2 regions of the Massilibacterium senegalense genome follow, and region 1 is predicted to be linked to the other one. Evidence: riboswitches for the same ligand, from Rfam matches in the RefSeq annotation. Region 1 holds a riboswitch; the other holds the start of a gene.
What was found. Region 1 has a riboswitch for cyclic di-AMP ahead of BN1372_RS15770 (potassium-transporting ATPase subunit F). Riboswitches for the same ligand answer to the same signal wherever they lie in the genome.
Positions count from the first base shown of each region.

Region 2: another riboswitch for cyclic di-AMP. It lies ahead of BN1372_RS03895 (potassium channel family protein); the one in region 1 lies ahead of BN1372_RS15770 (potassium-transporting ATPase subunit F).

Region 1 is NZ_LN831779.1:35,178-38,608, forward strand. Features, by position in the region: partial or broken gene BN1372_RS14815 (IS256 family transposase) at 1-10, opposite strand, end outside; cyclic di-AMP (ydaO/yuaA leader) riboswitch at 642-784, shown strand; cyclic di-AMP (ydaO/yuaA leader) riboswitch at 833-983, shown strand; gene BN1372_RS15770 (potassium-transporting ATPase subunit F) at 1,214-1,288, shown strand; gene kdpA (potassium-transporting ATPase subunit KdpA) at 1,311-2,990, shown strand; gene kdpB (potassium-transporting ATPase subunit KdpB) at 3,011-3,431, shown strand, end outside.
Region 2 is NZ_LN831786.1:96,411-99,841, reverse strand. Features, by position in the region: gene BN1372_RS03900 (TrkH family potassium uptake protein) at 1-618, opposite strand, end outside; gene BN1372_RS03895 (potassium channel family protein) at 626-1,279, opposite strand; cyclic di-AMP (ydaO/yuaA leader) riboswitch at 1,379-1,511, opposite strand; gene corA (magnesium/cobalt transporter CorA) at 1,567-2,538, opposite strand; gene aceA (isocitrate lyase) at 2,813-3,431, opposite strand, start outside.

The sequences.
Region 1 (3,431 bases):
AATTATTCATGGGACGACCTCTTTTCTGTGAATTTTGTCGCCAACTTTATTCTCCAAAAAGGGTCTTCCTTTTTCTATGACGAAAATGGAATAAATCTATTTACACAAAATTTTTTACACTCTCGTGAACTTTTCAATATTCATTGTCATTACGTTTTTTTTAGATCATAATTAGCATACATAAGTGTGTACAACAAAAATTCCTGCTGGAAAACTATATCAAGAAAACTAAGTTTGGCTTTAGTTTGGATAAAATAAGTAGCCATTTTTTTAAGAAAGTGAAACTAGGATAATGTTAAGTTTATTGGCATATAATCTAATCAGATGGCTACAGACACTTTATTTTCTAGAAGGACAACAAAATATCCAAATCGAAACCATTCGAACAAGACGAATAAAGGTCGTCAATAAAATTATTATTCTCGGTTTTATTTTGTTAGTTTATATTCAAGTAGAAATAACTCCGGCCAAAATTAAATCAATTAGGATAATAGATATATATTTCTTTTTCATAATGAATTAGCAATGTTATTGTCGATTTTGCAGCTAAGGATCATTTCCTAAAAATCAAAATAAAATTTTCTTTACAAATTATCACAATAGAAATATAATAACTTTATCTTAATTTTCCATTAAGAAATTATTCCAATTCGCTGAATTCTGCATGAAATTCATGAGAAACGGGGGAACCAATGAACACTGGGGTGAATCTCAAAACATTGAGTAGGGCAACTCTTGCTGTCCGAATCCGTCAGCTAACCTCGTAAGCGTTGTGAGAGGGAGATGGTGAGTATTTTATAAACAAACTAAACAAATAAATAATGAATCGTTTGCATCTATTTTGCTTAGTTCCTATTTTTTTAGGAAGCGGGGGAACCAACCGTGGCTCATGAGTCACATGGGGTGAATCTCAAAACATTGAGTAGGGCACTCTCAAGCCCGAATCCGTCAGCTAACCTCGTCAGCGCATTGAGAGAGGCAACACAAATTCTGTGTTTCACACGGCTTTTTTTCTATGCCGTATAAGAAGCCACAGGAAGAGTGCCCTCTTCCTGTGGCTTCTTTTTTGCTTTTTTCATAATCATTTTTTAACAAAAAAGGGGTGTTTTAACTAAATGGATCTATTAATGGCCGGTATGCTCGCTATTATGTTCATCCTGTTTTCTTTTTTTATTTCTTGGTGTCATCAAACGCTCGGAGGGGATAAATGATGATGTTCGCAGCATTTGTAACTATTTGTCTATTAATTTTTCTACTTTATGTGCTTATTCACCCGGAAAAGTTTTAAAAAATGAAGGAGGATTCCATCCATGGATTTATTGCAAATTAGTGTTGTGTTGATATTGCTTTTACTGCTTGTCAAACCACTGGGATCTTACATTTATCATGTGTTTTCTGGCCAACCCAACGCTTCTGATAAACTATTTCAGCCATTTGAAAATATCATTTTTTCAATCAGTGGGTTAAAAGATAGACCAAATATGTCAGTGAAAAAATATACTCTCTCGCTGATCTTAACAAACGTCATTTTTGTCGCTGTTGGATATACAATTGTACGACTGCAAAAATACTTACCTTTCAATCCAAATCATATGGACAGTATGGAACCAACATTAGCGTTCAATACCATTATTAGCTTTATGACAAACACAAACCTGCAACATTATAGCGGTGAAACTGGATTATCTTATTTTTCACAAATGGCTGTCATTATGATGATGATGTTCACATCAGCCGTTACAGGTATTGTCGTTGCCATCGTATTCATTCGAGGAATCACCTCAAAAGGACAAAAACTCGGGAACTTTTTTGAGGACTTTGTAAAAGGTCACACAAGGCTATTACTTCCAATGGCCATCATAGTTACACTTGTTCTCATCAGCTTGAAGGTGCCACAAACGTTAGATCCGTCTATCGAACTAACAACCCTTTCTGGTGAAAAACAAGAAATTGCTATTGGACCGGTTGCATCTCTCGTTTCCATTAAGCATCTAGGAACAAATGGCGGAGGATTTTTCGGCGTGAACTCTTCTCACCCATTTGAAAATCCAAGCCCTTTGACCAACGTAATTGAAATGTTATCAATGTGGTGTATTCCAGCCGCCTTAACCTATACTTACGGACGATTTGCCAAAAATCAAAAGCAAGGTTGGATCATTTTTTCGTCGATGGGATTGATTTTTCTATCCTTCCTTTCCCTCATTTACTTTTCAGAAAGCCAAGGGAATCCAGCTCTCGTCAATATCGGATTAGATGGTTCTCAAGGTAGTCTGGAAGGAAAAGAAATGCGATTTGGTATCGCTCAATCAGCTCTGTTTAGTACTGTAACAACCGCCGCTACAACAGGAACAGTAAATAATATGCATGATACGTTAACGCCACTTGGGGGCATTACCCCCCTTTCGCTCATGATGTTAAATTCAATTTTTGGAGGGGATGGCGTCGGGTTAGTCAATATGCTTATGTACGCCATTATCGCAGTATTCATTTGTGGATTAATGGTTGGTCGTACACCCGAATTTTTAGGGCGAAAAATTGAGCCTAAGGAGATGAAACTAATTGCAATTGCTTTATTGACCCATCCGCTTATTATTCTTGGTCCAACAGCTCTGGCACTCATGACGGATTTCGGAAAAGAAGCAATTAGTAACCCTGGTTTTCACGGCATTTCACAAGTGCTCTATGAATATACTTCATCCGCAGCCAACAACGGCTCAGGATTTGAAGGATTAGGAGATGCCACTCCATTTTGGAACATTTCGACCGGACTTGTGATGTTGCTTGGACGATATATATCAATTATCGCCTTATTAGCAGTGGCTGGCTCACTTGCTAAGAAGCAGCCAATTCCTGAAACAATCGGTACGTTTAAAACAGATCAACCTTTATTTGCATTACTTCTGATTGGCACTGTGCTAATCGTAGGTGCTTTAACCTTTTTACCAGTACTAGTACTTGGGCCAATCGCAGAATATTTAACGATTCGTTAATTGAATGAGGTGAAAAAACAATGAAAAATGTCACACCTAAGCTAAACTCAGCCGTCCTGCAAAAGGCGGTGATTGAAAGTTTTGTTAAATTAAATCCACTTGTTATAATCAAAAATCCGATTTTATTTGTCGTAGAAATTGGCGCGATATTTGTACTTTTGATGATGCTTTCCCCTTCCCTTTTTGAAGCGGAAGGACGATTCGGCTACAATCTAGCTGTGTTTATTATCCTTTTATTTACCCTCCTGTTTAGTAATTTTGCTGAAGCATTAGCGGAAGGGCGAGGAAAGGCACAAGCCGATAGCTTAAAGCAAACCAAAAAAGATACTGTAGCCAATAAGGTGCTGAAAAACGGAGATATTAAACAAGTATCTTCTAATGATCTTCGTAAAGGTGATGTTGTATTAGTAGGAAACGGCGAATTAATTCCCGGAGACGGCG
Region 2 (3,431 bases), on a different contig from region 1:
AATAATCGCAGTCGTAATGGCTATCATTACAATAGGATCCCCTACATAGCTTACTAGATTGGTTGGAAAAGGGGAAAATCCTGCATTATTAAAAGCAGAAATGCTATGAAAGATGCTATAATAACTCCCTTTTATCCAACCATAATCCGGAACAAAGCGAAAAAGTAGTACTACCGCTACACTACATTCAACAATCATAGAAAACCAAAATAAACTTTTTACTAACGGTAAAATCGTTTGAAAAGACGTTTGATTTAGTGCTTCACGAAAAATAATCGTTTGCTTTACCCCTATCTTTCTTCCTAACGTGATAAAAATTAATAAAGCAAACGACATAATTCCTAAACCACCAACTTGAATCAGTGCTAAAATAACGAACTGTCCGAAGTAAGTATATGTTGTTCCGGTATCTACTACATTTAATCCTGTCACCGTCGCTGCACTCATAGCCGTAAATAATGCATCTAACCAGGAAACAGGCATTTTCGTTGCAAACGGTAATTTTAATACCATCGTTCCTATCATCACTAACAAGAAAAAACTTAACGCTAAAACTTGCGGTGGACTAAATGGTAATGTTTTATTTTGTACATGTTTTACAGTTTGTTGTCGTCTCATGATTCTCTTATCCTTCTCGACGTAATCGTGCAATATCTTTATTTGCTCCTATGACGACTAACAGATCATCCTCTTTGATTACTTCATCCGCTGTTGGTGAAACAATCATTTTATCATTTCGTTTAATGGCAATAATATTGCATCCATATTTAGCCCGAAAATCTAATGTTGCTAGGGTTTTTCCTATTACACGTTTCATTGCAACTACTTCTACAATGCTATATTCAGGGGAAAGTTCAATAAAATCCATAATGTTATCAGATAAAATATACTGCGCAATTTTTTCTCCCATATCCCGTTCAGGATGGATAATCCTATCTGCACCAATTTTACGCAAGACTCTATCATGGTAATCATTTTTTGCTTTTACCCAAACTTCTTTCACCCCTTGCTCTTTTAATAATAAAGTTGTTAAAATACTAGCTTGCAAATCATCTCCAATTGCGACAATGACACAATCAAAATTGCGAATACCTAATGCTTCTAACGCTTTTTCGTCTGTTCCTTGCGCCGTAACAGCATGCGTAGCAATCGAAACATATTCATTTACTTTTTGTTCATTGGTATCAACCGCTAATACTTCTACGCCTAATTTTTGTAGTTCCTCGCACACGGTCCCGCCAAAACGACCTAAACCGATGACTGCAATTTGCTTTTTCATGTTATCCAATCTCCTCACATTTGAAGTAAGCCAACCATTGTTGCCTTATGAGGGACAAAAAAAGACCGATTCAAAGAAACGGTCCTTTTTTTCAGAAACCTTCTCTCTTTATAACGCTTACGAGGTTAGCTGTCGGATTAGGGAATGAGAGTTTCCCCTTTATACAAATGATAAATTCACCCCAAAAATTGGTTCCCCCGCTCACTCTGAAATGATTCAGCGATTTAAGGCAATATACTATTTTTGTAGCTATACTTTACTCTTGTATTTTTTGCTTGTCAACCTATTCATAAAAACTTTTTCTTTTTAAAGAAACGATACATCATCCACGTCAGAGCTCCTAATATCGTAAAAATAACGACTGTCATCCATGGAGAATCTTGGTATGGGAGAGGAACGTTCATCCCAAAAAATCCTGTTATAAACGTTAACGGTAACATAATCGTGGAAATCATCGTTAAAATATTTAACTTCTCTGTTTGATTTGCACTAACGATAGAATAGTACGTATCTAGGGCACTATTCACGAGATCACGACATGTTTCTGTCGAATCAACAATTCGTTCTAAATGATCAATTAAATCGATAAAAAACGGAACGTTCGATTCTGTCATTTCAAATTGCCACTTTCCATTACTATTCGAAAAAATCCGTCGTTGTGGCAAAATCACCCGACGAATTAAAATAATCGTTCGTTTTAACGCTAAAAATTCTTCGGTTACTTCTTTGTTTTTACGTTCGTACATTTCATCTTCTAATTCATCAATCCGTGTATTAATGCGATCTAAGATTGGAAAATATTCATCCGTAATACTATCAATCATCGCATAAAGAAGATAATCTGCTCCTTTTTCTAAAAAACGAGGATGATGCAAACTAACCGCTGCAATTTTCCCTAAACCGAATAACTTTTTCTTATGTATCGTGACAACATAATTTGGTCCTAAAAAAACATTTAGTTCCACAGTTGAAATTTCTTCATCACTTTCTTCATTATATCGGAGTGCATGAAACACAAAGAAATAATACTCTTCGTAATCATCCATTTTAGCTCTTGGACTATCGTGAAGGCAATCTTCAATCGCTAATGGGTGAAAGTTAAAAATCTTCGCTATTCGTTTTAATTCTTCTAGTTTTACGTCGTATAAGTCAATCCAAAGTAAATCACTTTTGGAATGTAAATAGTCAGGAATATCTTGCAAATCAATATCATGATGCATACGATTCGTTTCCTGCTCATAAAAATAAGATTTGATCATCCTTTCACCCCTTTTTCATTTCTACTACAAGTATAACACTCTCCCTTCTTGCAGATAAATATCCTTTAGAGAAACTTTATTATTTTTCTTTTATATCCTTTTTCTATATTCAAAAGCAAAAAAAATCCCTAGCAAACGGTGCTAGGGAAAAAATATATATTAAGCTCTTATCCATACCATACCACTTTTCCTACATAGAGAAGATGAAGCGACAAACAAGAAGATTCATATTCAATAAAATTTTAAAAACTTGACCAATGAAAAATTGTTACGATTAAAATTGTTCAGCTTCAGTAGAACCTTTTAAAGCTGTTGTAGATGAAGTTCCACCTGTTACTACTTGTGCTACTTCGTCAAAGTAACCTGTTCCAACTTCACGTTGGTGACGAGTTGCTGAATATCCATCTTGCTCCATAGCAAATTCAGCTTGTTGTAATTCAGAGTAAGCACCCATACCACGATCGCGGTAACCACGAGCAAGTTTGAACATGCTGTAGTTAAGCGCATGGAATCCTGCAAGTGTAACGAATTGGAATTTGTATCCCATTTTCGCGATTTCTTGTTGATATGTTTCGATTGTTTCTTTGTCCAGATTTGCTTCCCAGTTAAATGAAGGTGAGCAGTTATATGCTAACATTTTACCTGGGTATTTTGCATGAATTGCTTCCGCAAATTGACGCGCTTCTTCAAGAGATGGTTTAGAAGTTTCGCACCAGATTAAGTCAGCATATGGAGCGTACGCTAAACCACGAGCAATCGCTTGATCGATACCAGCATTTGTACGGAAAAATCCTTCCGAAGTACGTTCGCCTGTGATGAATTCACGATCTCTTTCGTCAATATCACTTGTAATTAAGTCAGCTGCATCAGCGTCTGTACGAGCAACCACGATT